DNA from 3 places in the Zhenhengia sp. genome. Region 2 is predicted to be linked to each of the others. Evidence: riboswitches for the same ligand, from Rfam matches in the RefSeq annotation. Region 2 holds a riboswitch; each other region holds the start of a gene.

Region 1 (4,214 bases), on a different contig from region 2:
CTATAAAAATATCCCCTGAAGCAATTTTCTTATTCTTGCTCAAAGCCTTAAGCAAAGTGGATTTACCACATCCATTAGGCCCAATAATAGTAGTAATGGTGTGTGGCTTAATACAAAAAGAGAGATCTTTGATTACCATATGCTGTTCATAACCTAAAGTAAGCTTTCTACTTTCTAGCACTCTTAATCCCTCCTCTTAATAAGTATAAGAAAAATGGTACACCAACTATTGCCATAATAATTCCAACTGGAATTTCCATAGGCTCAGCAACTACTCTTCCTATAGTGTCACAAAGCATAAGTACCCCCGCTCCTGTTAAGGCACTTGCTGGTAATAAATATTTATAATCAGACCCAATCAAAATTCTAGAAATATGTGGTACAATTAAGCCCACAAAACTAATGAGCCCCACTACACTTACTGCACTGGCAGCCAAAAGAGAAGTTAATAAAATAAGAATAACGCGTAGCCTCTCCACATTTACACCTAAACTTCCTGCTATCTCATCACCTAATAGTAAGATATTAAGCTTTTTAGAGAGTATCATAGCCACTATAAAACCAATTAAGGCATAGGGCCAAATCCTATTAAAGTCATTCCAAGCCTTAACCGATAAGCTCCCGATAGAAAAACCTAAGGTGTTGTGCACCCTATCAGGAAAAAAAATCAAAATAAGATCTACTAAAGCATTTAATAAAGAAGAAACGGCTAGCCCTGCCAGCACCATACGAAGCGGATTAATCCCATCCTTCCAAGAGAGTATAAAGATAAGTACCGTTGTGAGTACCGCTCCAACAAAGGCTGCTGGCGTCACTAAATACTCATATTGTGGGAATAAAACTAAGCAAATAACAGACATAAGTCCTGCTCCTGATGTAATCCCAATAGTACTTGGAGAAGCCAGTGAATTTCTCATGATCCCTTGCAAAATAGCGCCTGCTAATGCTAGGCATACCCCTACTAACCCAGCTACAAAAGTTCTTGGTAAGCGTATGTTATAAATAATATTATGGTTCATACCACTTTTCTCTACAAAAATAGCCTTTATAATATCCATAGGCCCTACTTTATAAGCACCCAATCCAATACTTATAAATAAACTTACAATGACAAATAGTATAAGTCCTATTAGGACCATTCCCTTGTATCTAGGTGTATCTCTAAAATCCGTTTTCATTATTTGGCTTCTTTCTCAAAAAAATCTCTTCCAAATAAGCAAAAGCTTCATCATAGCGCGCATTTGGTTTGTATACAAATAAATCTTTTGGTAAGTAATGTACTTCATCATTTTGTACGGCTGTTAAAGCATTCCAAGCTGGATTGCTCTCTAAATCTTTTGCGATTTTTGCTTTCACCCCTTCTACATCTCCCATCGTACTAATAAGAATATAATCCGGGTCCGCTTCAATCAATTTCTCAAAGCTAAAAGCTACTCTTGTTTCACCTTCAACTACTATATCTTCAGGTTTTACAATATTCTCTACACCTAATAAGCTTGTCATTTCACCTATAGAGGAATCATCTGTATCTACTTTAATTTCTTTGCTTGTCGAATAAAGTACTGCTACTGAAGGATGCTCTTTATTTTCCTTGGCTCTTTCTATAATCCCTTCACATTTTTCTACTACAGGCATGACTTTCTCTTCAAATAAATCTTCTGTTCCTAGTATCTTACTGAAAATATAAGCATTATTTTGGAAAGCACTATAGGCTTTTGTTGAGGCATCAATCACTACCCATTCAATACCATTTTGATCAAGTATATCTGCAAATTGTGTTTGACTATTCGTTGTATGCATTAAGACTAAATCTGGCTCTAATGCAAGTAAGGCTTCAATACTTACTTTATTAAAAGACCCTAAGTCTGTAATATTCATAGCTTCTGGTGGTACATTAGACTCACCACTTACACGTGCAACAGATTCACCACCTACTAAATACCATAAATCTAATATGGAATTTAACAGCACAACCGTTCTTTCTGGTTTTTTAGTAAGGGTTTTCTCATTACCTTCTCCATCTACAAAAGTTACGGTTGTATCTGTTTCAGCTAAAATAAGTTTTTCATAACCCTTTTCATGCTCTTCTTGTACAGATTTGCTCTCTTGAATGTTCTCATGCTCTTGTACTTGTTCAATTTGAGTTTCTACATCGACACTTCCTTTGGGCTGACTACACCCTACTAGACTTGCACACATTAAAATCCCTGCTAAAACTAAGCTTAACTTCTTCATTTTCTTCACTCCTATAGTTTTTTAGTCATAAAAAAATCTCCTATTTCTAGGAGACGCGTGCAAATCAAGCCCATTAAATCTTTTTAGACTTAATGCGCTTTCATTACACCCTCCATCCATCGTAGAGTTAATGGTGTTTCATTATAGGCAGGTCTTCTGACTTAGGTTCATCAAACTTATCGCCTTCCCTTCTTTCAAAAGTGGCCTTTCTGATAAGCTCTCCCCCTTACAGCGGCGGGACCGTACAGTACTCTCAACTGTTTCCCTATTAAGCTATGTAAAATAGCACCTATAACATTTCTCCATATTACAATTATTTTAATTTAATGTCAATATTTATACTTTTCTTATGCTTAAAACGAGTAGCCTTTTTACCAAGGCTACTCGTTTTAAGTTTTTTCTCTAAAGTTTTATAAGCCTTAATTTTTTTAATGCTGTTATTCTTCTAAACTCTGTAATAAAAGTGCTATCATTTTTGCTACCTCCGCACGTGTTGCCTGAGCTAATGGCGCGAAGTTGCCATGCTCTCTACCATCTATAATATTAGCTGCTTTCATAGCATAAACAGCTTCTCTTGCATAAGCTTTAATGACCTTATCATCTGCAAAAAGCTCTCTCTTTGTAGCGTTGTCCCAAGTATAATGTTGTACCTGGCTCATATAGCGATAGAGCATCACTGCCATATCCTGACGTGTAATGGTCTCTTGTGGGTTGAAGCAAGTACCGCTTCCTTGTACAATCCCCATTACCTTCGCCCATGCTACAGCAGGCATAAACCAATCTATATCTTGAACATCTTGAAAAGTGCTTTCTGTATATAAGCTTAAATCAACTTGACTCATATGAGCTAAAATCTGTACAAACTCAGCGCGTGTTATCCAATCATTTGGTGCAAAAGTCGTTTCTGTCTTTCCTTTAATCAGACCTTTTGCCATAAGATATTCGATATACTCTTTGGCCCAACTTGTCTCAATATCTGTAAAGAGATAAACTGGTGCTCCTTCTTCCTTAGGTTCTTTATAAAGGACTATAAATTCGCCACATTTACTGGTCCTAAATAGAACTGTCTTGGTATCTTCATCATAAAGGCTACCTTCTATAAGCTGTAACTGCTCATCTTCTGTAACCCAGTATACTTTCAAGTACTCAGGTTCTTGCGTATCCTTAAGCTTATAAGGCACAGCAACTTCTATCTTCTCTTCTCCTAAACTTAAACTATCTTTTTGAGCTGTTTGTAAGTTAAAGACCAAGATAGTACCCTCACCTATTTGTTCTTTAATTTCTTGGCTTAGATCCTTTTGATGCAATTGTTTAAGCGTAAAATCAATTGCCTTTTCATCTGCCTCTTTAACCATTTGCTTAAGTGCCTTTTCATCTAATGTAAAGGTTGCCCACTCTGTTACAATCTGCAACGTAGTATGCTGTGTTTGACCTAAAGCTTCTACAACTTCACTTGGTAATTTTAGACTTATACCTACTGCTTCATCTGGTAACTCCACTTTAATTTGTGCTAGGCTATCTTCTTTATCGTTACTTTGAAGTTGATTGATAAACTGTGTTTTCTGATTAAATTCAAAGGTAAAGTAAGCTGTACCTCCTTGGACTTTTACAGGTCTTAGCGTAACTGTTGCAGATTGCCCTACTACATTTCCGCCATCTGTATTACTTCCCCAATGTTCTGAGTCTTCTTCCTTCATATAATCATCTGTATAATGCCACACAATATGATCTCCCTCATAAACTGGATACTGCCTTAAACCATAAAGTGGATGGGCTCCATTAACTGTATACATCCATCCTGAATGAATACCATTACTAAATTCTCTTAGCCATTCGCCTCTTGGTGACTGAATCCCTCCAATATACCCCGGCTGTGATTCATCATAGCTTAATCCTGCCTCACTTAGCGCTTTATGGAAAACATCAAATACAACAGAACCTTCTGGTACAGTAATTGACCTTTCTGGTATCCATGTCTC
Region 2 (4,214 bases):
TTGGCTACATCCTACTGTCCCAAATAGCATAGCGCCTGCTAGGCCAAGTAATGTAAGTTGTTTTAAAAATTTCTTCATGTTTTTCCTCCATTATCTACTCATTTTCATATAAAATATGTTTAATAGCTTCTAAGTCAAGATGGTCTCTTAAAATATTAGCAAGCTTGGTGTACTCATGATCTTTAAAACGTGCATAATCCTCTTCGTAACCATTCCTAATTTTAATAGGCCCTTCCATTTTTCCTCTTTTTTGAGCCAATTCCTTAAGAAAAGCTAGTGTAAAATGCACTTGATCAAAGATACCATGTATATAAGTCCCATAAACATCTGCCTCTCTTGCTTTATAACCTTCTATTCTAGAAGCTTTCTCACCTAAACAAGTCTGAATTTCTACAAAAGGCACCACGCCTTCACCTTGCCAAATAGTCTGTCCCATATGGATTTCATAGCCTTCTATATAAGTATCTTTACAGTTTTTAAGTAAACCTGTTTTATTTACAATACATCCACTTACTTGTGTTGTTGTCTTTTCACATTCAAACTGTGTATCGATTTCTAATAGATTAAGTCCTTCCATATGCTCAATATTATTTTCAATATAATACGGATTATAGAGCATACGTCCTAGCATCTGATAGCCTCCACATATACCAAAGATAGCCACTCCTGCTTCTTTAAGTTCCTGCAAGCATTCGTCATAGCCATTCTGTTTCAAATAATTAAGATCCTTAATGGTATTTTTAGAACCTGGTATAATAACAAGATCAGCTTCTTTTAATTCTTCTTTAGCATGTGCATAACTTACATGGACACCATCTAATGAATACAGAATATTAAAATCTGTAAAGTTAGACATATACGGCAGGCGAATGATTTTAATAACTAAATCATTTTCATTTTTTGCTTTTTGTGCATAAAAAATATCACTTACACTATCTTCATCATCAAGTGCTAGCTTAAAATATGGCACCACCCCTAATACGGGTATTTTAATAATATCCTCTAGCATTTTAAGTCCTGGTTTTAAAATCTCTACATCTCCGCGGAACTTATTGATAACCACACCTTTAACGCGCGCCCGTTCTTCCTCTGAAAGAAGTAACAGGGTTCCTGCTAATGATGCGAATACTCCACCTCGATCAATATCGCCAATAAGAATAACTGGTGCATCTACTAGCTCTGCCATTCCCATATTAACAATATCGCCTTCTCTTAAATTGATTTCTGCCGGACTACCTGCTCCTTCTAAAATAATCGTATCAAAGGAAGCTTCAAGCTTTTCATAGACTTCTTTGACTTTATGTTTGAGCTTAGGTTTAAACTGATGATAATCCATGGCTGTCATATCCTTGTACACTTCGCCCTCAATAATATATTGTGCTTTCATTTCACCTGTGGGCTTAATAAGTACCGGATTCATCAAAACAGAAGGCTTAACACCTGCAGCTTCTGCCTGCATAACTTGAGCTCTTCCCATTTCCTTCCCATCTTCTGTAATAAAAGAGTTTAAACTCATATTCTGAGATTTAAAAGGTGCTACCTTATGCCCTTCTTCGTATAAAATACGGCATAATCCTGCAACAAGTACACTCTTACCTACTGAAGATGCTGTTCCTTGAAACATTAAATTAGGCTTTCTCATAAAAACCTCCTTATAAATGGCTACAATAAAAAAAGTTAGCAAGTATCCTCCTTGCTAACTGAAAATATACGTACAGATTTGTGCCTCATTTTACCCATACGTCTTTCCCACCGAAAGAATACGTTTATCCTATAAGGCAGGTCTCCTGGCTAATAGTTCATCCTCCGGTGAGCCTTACCATAACTTTGTTACAGTGGCATCTTTCACCTTTGTCCCTATCAACAGTAGCGGGGGCTGCAGCTTTTAACTTTCCCTATTAAGCTTTTTAAAAGCACCTTATATTCTTGTCTGTTTTCGATTGTCGTGCCTTATCATGACATAAGTTGTATGAATTGTCAAGTATGTACTACTGTTTCTTCATATGAATAAAGATAAGCATATACATTAAAAAGGCAAATAGAAGCATGATTGTGGCCACTGCTATAAAAATATTTACACTGGTAAGGTTTAGAGATGGAATGGCAATAAGAATAATCATGGTAAAATAAAATACTGCTGTACACACTTTACCATACCACAGAGCACCATCTAGCTTTTTACCTTCTCTTAAAAGCACCAGACAGCTAATAGCCATTGTAATTTCTTTAATAACAAATACTATAAGTAACATCCACATCCACTCAAATCGAAACACTAGCACAAATGCAATAGCTGCTTGGGTCAATTTATCTGCGATAGGATCAATAACCTTGCCAAGTTCTGTAACTTGATTAAATTTCCTTGCAATAAAGCCATCTAGAAAATCTGTCAATCCAGATGCAATAATAATACCTGCTGCTCTATAATAATCTTCGGGTCTTACTGCTGTCATATAACACCATATAAAAAGTGGGATAAGTAATATTCTTACATAGCATAAAAGATTAGGAATACTACAAGCTTCTTTCAAAGTTATTTTATCTTTCATTTGTACATAACTTCCCTTCATATATATTCAATAGTCCGCGCTTTAATGCTAGCTTACGCGCAATCTATGAATAAAATATAAAAATCCCCGAAAAGTTTACCATTATCTTAATAACTTTTCGGGGATTACTTATTGAGGTTTAAAGCTTGAACAGCATGTTTCTATATAAATAGCAGCATGACCTGAACCATCTACATCAATACTATTAAGTGTACATTGATGGTCTGCATGATAGGTGCAAGTTGCAACACTGCAGGTTACACTTAAACAAGGGGATTTATATTCTGTGTGCTCTGCTAAGTTACTATACACATCTTGGTTTAAAAAAGTGCCGCAGCAAGTTGCTTCATCTTCTACTGCTCCTTGCCCACCAATAGCCACACGCTGAGCATAGCATACGCGATCATTATTATAAGAACAATTTGTTACACTACAATGTACTTTTGTCATCTTATGTCCTCCTAGCTAAAATACCTATCTAGTAAGCCTTTAAAGGCACAACCATGTCTTGCTTCATCTTTAGCCATTTCATGCACGGTATCATGAATAGCATCTAAGTTTTGCTGTTTAGCAAGTGTAGCAAGTTTCTTCTTACCCTCACATGCACCAAACTCTGCATCTACACGTACTTGCAAGTTTGCTTTGGTATCTGCTTTAACAACTTCACCTAAAAGTTCTGCAAATTTAGCTGCATGGTCTGCTTCCTCATAAGCAATACGCTTATAAGCTTCTGCCACCTCTGGGTAGCCTTCTCTATCTGCTTGACGACTCATAGCTAAGTACATTCCTACTTCACTACATTCACCTAAGAAATTAGCTCTTAAGGCTTCAATAATTTCTGGATCTACACCATCTGCTACGCCAATACGATGTTCATCTGCCCATGTGAGCTGATCATCCATTAGGTTAAATTTACTAGCAGGTGCTTTACAAATTGGACATTCATCCGGTGGCATGTCACCTTCATGAATATAACCACAAATGACACATACGTACTTTTTCATTTGTTCATCTCCTTTTTAATAATGCTTACTACCGTTAGTATTTCCTGCAACTTCTACTTTATACTCTTCTAAAAAAGTTATGAAACAGCTTCTTCACTTGCTTCTTTCTGTACTGGCTTACGTCCTGTAAGAGAAAAATCTTCTAGTACTACTTTTGTTGTATAAACCTTTTCACCTTCTTTATTTATATAGGAATCTGTTACGATTTTGCCTTGCACTAAGATCTGTTGACCTTTTGTAACACTACGAGTAATTAAAACAGCCTGCTTATGAAAAGCTACAACCTCGATAAAATACGTTTTCTTCTCTTTTCTACTCGTACGTTCATGTACTGCTAGAGTAAACTGTGTGTAAGAAACATCTGTATCCTTAGATTTTTTTAGTTCAGGATCCTTTGTTAAATTGCCTAATAAAGTAACTTGATTCATACTAACCTCCTTATATTTTTTCTAAAGTATGGCCTAACCCCTTGATTTTATACAGCTACCTGCTATTTTTTTATATTTTCTAAAAAATAAGCAGCTGTGTTCTTTTTCAACAGCTGCTTATGCTTTATTTCATATTTAAAGGTGGTTTTCTGAAAATATAGCGACCTTTCTTTTCCTCAACTATTCTACCTTCTTCTACCACGTGCATACCTCTTAAGAAGACGTGTTCGGCT
Region 3 (4,214 bases), on a different contig from region 2:
GCAGGTTCGATAAGTGGTTCGAACCAAGGTTCATAGTCTGTAGCGATTTGCGTGATAGCTGTTTCAGCCTCACCATCGGCTCCGCCAAACTCCGCGTTTTTTACAAGAAATAAAGGAGAAAAGCTAATAATTACAACAAGTACAATAAGTAAGATATTCATTTTTTTCTCAGACATCATTAATCCTCCTTTGAAAGTCTGCCTAAACTGATAAGACCTTCTTGGCTATATTTTTTTAGAGCATTAATTACAACAACAGTTAAAAGGCCTTCGCTGATAGCTAGTGGTATTTGAGTCATAGCAAAAATTCCGAGGAACTTAAGAAGTGATTCCATAAAGCCGCCAGTTTGGGCTGGAAAGGCGAGGGCGAGCTGAATAGATGTCATAACATATGTAAGAAGATCTCCTAACATAGCAGCTAAAAAGATAGCAAACCACTCAGGCATTTTAGTTTTACGAAGTAATTTATAGATAAAATAAGCTGCAAAAGGGCCTACGATTGCCATAGAAAATACATTAGCGCCTAATGTAGTAATACCACCATGGGCCAAAAGTAGCGCTTGAAACAATAAGACAATACCACCAATAACTACCATTACAGTAGGTCCAAACAGAATAGCACCGAGGCCTACACCTGTAGCGTGGGAACAGCTTCCTGTTACAGAAGGAACTTTTAGTGCTGACAGTACAAAGGCAAAGGCACCAGCCATAGCAAGCACGAGTTTAGTTTTAGAGTCTTCTTGAAGTGTTTTTTTCATAGAAATAATACCTGCTATGAAAAATGGTAGGCATAAAATTCCCCAGCCAATACTCCAGCCTACAGGAAGGAAACCTTCCATAATATGCATAGCCTGTGTATTCATAGTGACTAATCCTGCTACAAAGCAAAATACTCCAAAAATTGGTAACTTTCTTTTCATGATTACATCTCCCTTTTATGATAAATTTTAAAATGAATTGACGCAGTCTAAGGCATGATTTACAAAGAGTTTTTGAATTTCTTTATCTTCACCAAGGCCTTGTAACAAGATTTTAGACTGAATTCCATGTTGTGATAGGATAATCTTCCAAGAATCTTCTTCGTCTCCAGCCATATCGTTGATGGCATGGTCACCTGCCACAAGCATAAAAGGTGCGAGGTAAACCTGAGTTATACTGTCTTTTTGAAGTTTATAAAGTACTTCATCAAGTGTAGGATAGCCTTCCACAGTGCCTACATAAATAGGCGCGCCTAAATGATGGAACATATATTCCAGAGCGCAGTAGGCGGAAAAGGACTCATGGTAAGTACCATGCCCCATAAAGACTACACCTTCATGTTCTTTAAGTTTAGGCAAGCTGTTTAAAGTAGCAGAAACAGCGGCTTTGTAATCATCAATAGTCGTTAAAAGAGGTCTACCAAAATGGAGTTTTTTAAACTTCGCCTTAAAAGGTTCAATCTGCCTTTTAAGTTTGTCATACTCTTCTCCACAAATAATATGTAGAGATTGAATCAGCACCTCATCATAACCAGCTTCATAGATTTTCTGTAGGGCCTGGGAAGCATTATCAATATATAAACCGTCCCTAGAAGCAAGCTTGCGAATAATCATTTGTGAGGTGTAGGCCCTAAAGAAATCATAATCTTTAAAGGTTTTATGGAGTAGATTTTCGCAAGGTTCGATTGTTTTTTTTCGTGTGTCTTCATAGCTCGTGCCGAAGCTCACAACAAGTAAAGCTTTTTTTGACATAATCAGTCTCCTTCTTTGTTGAGTTTTAAATCGCAAGAAGGAAGGCAATAAAAAAAGCTCCCCCGAAGGAGAGCTTATGTATATTTGTGCATAACAAAAAAAGCACAAAATACATATTACCTCCTTTCCCACCGAAAGGGTAATTCTCATTTTAGGTAGGTCTCCTGGCTGACGTATCATCCCTCTTATTCACCTTCCCATACAAAAAGTACAGTGGTTAAGGTAAGCCTTACGAATAAGAAGTCCTCGTCTACAGTAGCGGGGGCTGCAGTGTATCACACGTTTCCCTATTAAGCTAAAGTAGCGCCTAAAATGTCTTTGCTTAAATATATGATGTTATTCGATTGAATATGTCCAGTATAGCGAAAAAAATGTTGAAAAACTAGTCCTAATTATTCGAGAATCATTTTATCCTTAATTTTAATGTCCCAAGTTCCAACGCTTCCAGAAGTCATAAGAGAACCAAGTCTAAAATCATCATTTAATTTATCCCCTTTTTCTACATCATCGTAGAATTGTTTATCAACAGGGATAGCAATCTCCACTTTATTCATAGAATCTTTAATATGGTCATTAATATCAAGGCTTAAGTGAGACTGTTTTACTTCAATAACAACAACGTAGCGAGGACCATTGTCAGTATTATAAAGTCTAGAGATTTCACGGTCAGAAAGGGATTTGCCACAGCCAACTAAAGTAAAGAGAGAAAAGAGGCTGATAGAGGCAATAAGAAAAGCTTTTTTCATATGAGTAGCTCCTATCTTAATTAGTTTAGATAATCCTATTATAGCATATTGACTAGGTGACTATAAAACTCTATAATGAATCAAATATTAAAAATATTTTAGCATACAAATAAAAGGAGTACATGTTCGTGACGTATCATATAACAGAAATGAAAGAGACAGATTGGTTAGGTGTAGCAGATATTTATAAGCAAGGTATTGATACAAAAATCTCTACTTTCCAAACAGAAGTCCCTACTTATAAAGTGTGGGATGAAGGACATATTCAAAGCTGCAGATTTGTAGCCAAGGAAGAAGATAAAGTAGTGGGATTTGTAGCTATAAGCCAATCCTTTGAGCGCTATGTCTATAGAGGAGTAGTAGAACTTAGTATTTATATTCATAAGGACTACAAAGGTAAGGGCATAGCTTCTGCTTTACTTGAAAAACTTATTATGGAATCCGAGAAAGAAGGATTTTGGACACTTGAATCTCTGATTATTAGAGAAAATGAAGCAAGTATAGCCTTACATAAGAAATGCGGCTTTAGAGAAGTAGGTTACAGAGAAAGATTCGGACAGATGGATAACGGCAAATGGCATGATGTAGTGATTATGGAAAGAAGAATTGCAAATTAAAGAATAGATTTAGGGAGAGGGAAAAATGGAGAAGAAGGTACAGGGTACAATTTACTATGTAGATAGTCACAAGGGAAGTGACAACAATCAGGGTACAAGTGTAGATAGGCCGTGGCAGACATTAGAACCTATCAATGCACAATCCTTTAAGCCGGGAGATAAAATTTTATTTGAAGCACATGGCACATGGTGCGGTGGACTGAAGGTGCGAGGTAGTGGACAAGTAGGGGCACCTATTGTAATAGATAACTATACTTATGAAGGGGGTAAATTACAGGTAGGTGTGCCGCAGGTAAGACCACTGATAAAAGGAGCGGGTAAGGTCCTTTATACTCTATGGCTTCATAATGTAAGCTTTTGGGAAGTGAATCATTTAGAAATCACTAACAAGGGAGAAGAGCCTTTAGCGGGGCGAACTGGCGTTATGGTAAGCGGAGATGATGATTTTGATCAAGCAGACGGAAATGCTTTGGAGCACCTTTATCTTAATCATCTCTATGTACATGATGTAAATGGTGATGCAACGACTAAAGATGGACATAACGGAGGTATCTACTATAATATTTTTGCTACAGATCAGGATAGGCCTATTAAGTTTAAAGACGTACGCGTTCAAAATTGCTATGTTAAAGATGTAGCCAGAACAGGAATATCTGTAGGCTCTACAAGGTGCCTAGGACTAAGTAGTAATTTAAGTCATCACACACCAGAAGAATTGAAGCAATATATGCATGAAGAAGTACTCATTAGAAATAACTATGTAGAGCGTTCAGGTGGGGATGCTATTGTTCCTCAATATTGTTATGAACCACTTATTGAGCACAATGTATCTCAAGAAGCAAGTATTGGAACACAGTCAGATCCTAATCTTATGTATAATGCAGCTATATGGCCATGGCAGTGCTATAGAGCTTTATTCCAGTATAATGAAGCTTTTGGAACCTATCTTAATGGAGATGGACAGGCTTATGACTGTGACTTCTCATGGGGAACCACTTATCAGTACAATTATAGCCATGACAATGAAGGTGGCTTTATGCTTGTATGCCAAGACAATACCATTGATTCAGTGGTGAGGTATAATATTAGCCAAAATGATAGACGCTGTTTATTTATGACTTC

Evidence for each region. Region 2 has a riboswitch for cobalamin ahead of ACLTBU_RS15520 (cobyric acid synthase). Riboswitches for the same ligand answer to the same signal wherever they lie in the genome.
Region 1: it holds a riboswitch for cobalamin, as region 2 does, so the genes downstream of both, ACLTBU_RS09655 (ABC transporter substrate-binding protein) here and ACLTBU_RS15520 (cobyric acid synthase) in region 2, are expected to answer to the same signal.
Region 3: it holds a riboswitch for cobalamin, as region 2 does, so the genes downstream of both, ACLTBU_RS12475 (sirohydrochlorin cobaltochelatase) here and ACLTBU_RS15520 (cobyric acid synthase) in region 2, are expected to answer to the same signal.

The regions. Positions count from the first base shown of each region.
Region 1 is NZ_JBKVCH010000007.1:131,215-135,428, reverse strand. It holds gene ACLTBU_RS09665 (ABC transporter ATP-binding protein) at 1-181, opposite strand, end outside; gene ACLTBU_RS09660 (FecCD family ABC transporter permease) at 168-1,178, opposite strand; gene ACLTBU_RS09655 (ABC transporter substrate-binding protein) at 1,162-2,235, opposite strand; cobalamin riboswitch at 2,364-2,543, opposite strand; gene ACLTBU_RS09650 (S-layer homology domain-containing protein) at 2,673-4,214, opposite strand, start outside.
Region 2 is NZ_JBKVCH010000018.1:25,173-29,386, reverse strand. It holds gene ACLTBU_RS15525 (ABC transporter substrate-binding protein) at 1-78, opposite strand, end outside; gene ACLTBU_RS15520 (cobyric acid synthase) at 95-1,642, opposite strand; cobalamin riboswitch at 1,760-1,936, opposite strand; gene ACLTBU_RS15515 (CDP-alcohol phosphatidyltransferase family protein) at 1,989-2,549, opposite strand; gene ACLTBU_RS15510 (DUF1540 domain-containing protein) at 2,679-2,999, opposite strand; gene ACLTBU_RS15505 (NADH peroxidase) at 3,011-3,553, opposite strand; gene ACLTBU_RS15500 (single-stranded DNA-binding protein) at 3,631-3,981, opposite strand; gene hydA (dihydropyrimidinase) at 4,106-4,214, opposite strand, start outside.
Region 3 is NZ_JBKVCH010000011.1:82,871-87,084, forward strand. It holds gene ACLTBU_RS12465 (energy-coupling factor ABC transporter substrate-binding protein) at 1-176, opposite strand, end outside; gene ACLTBU_RS12470 (energy-coupling factor ABC transporter permease) at 179-919, opposite strand; gene ACLTBU_RS12475 (sirohydrochlorin cobaltochelatase) at 947-1,729, opposite strand; cobalamin riboswitch at 1,866-2,055, opposite strand; gene ACLTBU_RS12480 (hypothetical protein) at 2,122-2,475, opposite strand; gene ACLTBU_RS12485 (GNAT family N-acetyltransferase) at 2,604-3,092, shown strand; gene ACLTBU_RS12490 (hypothetical protein) at 3,118-4,214, shown strand, end outside.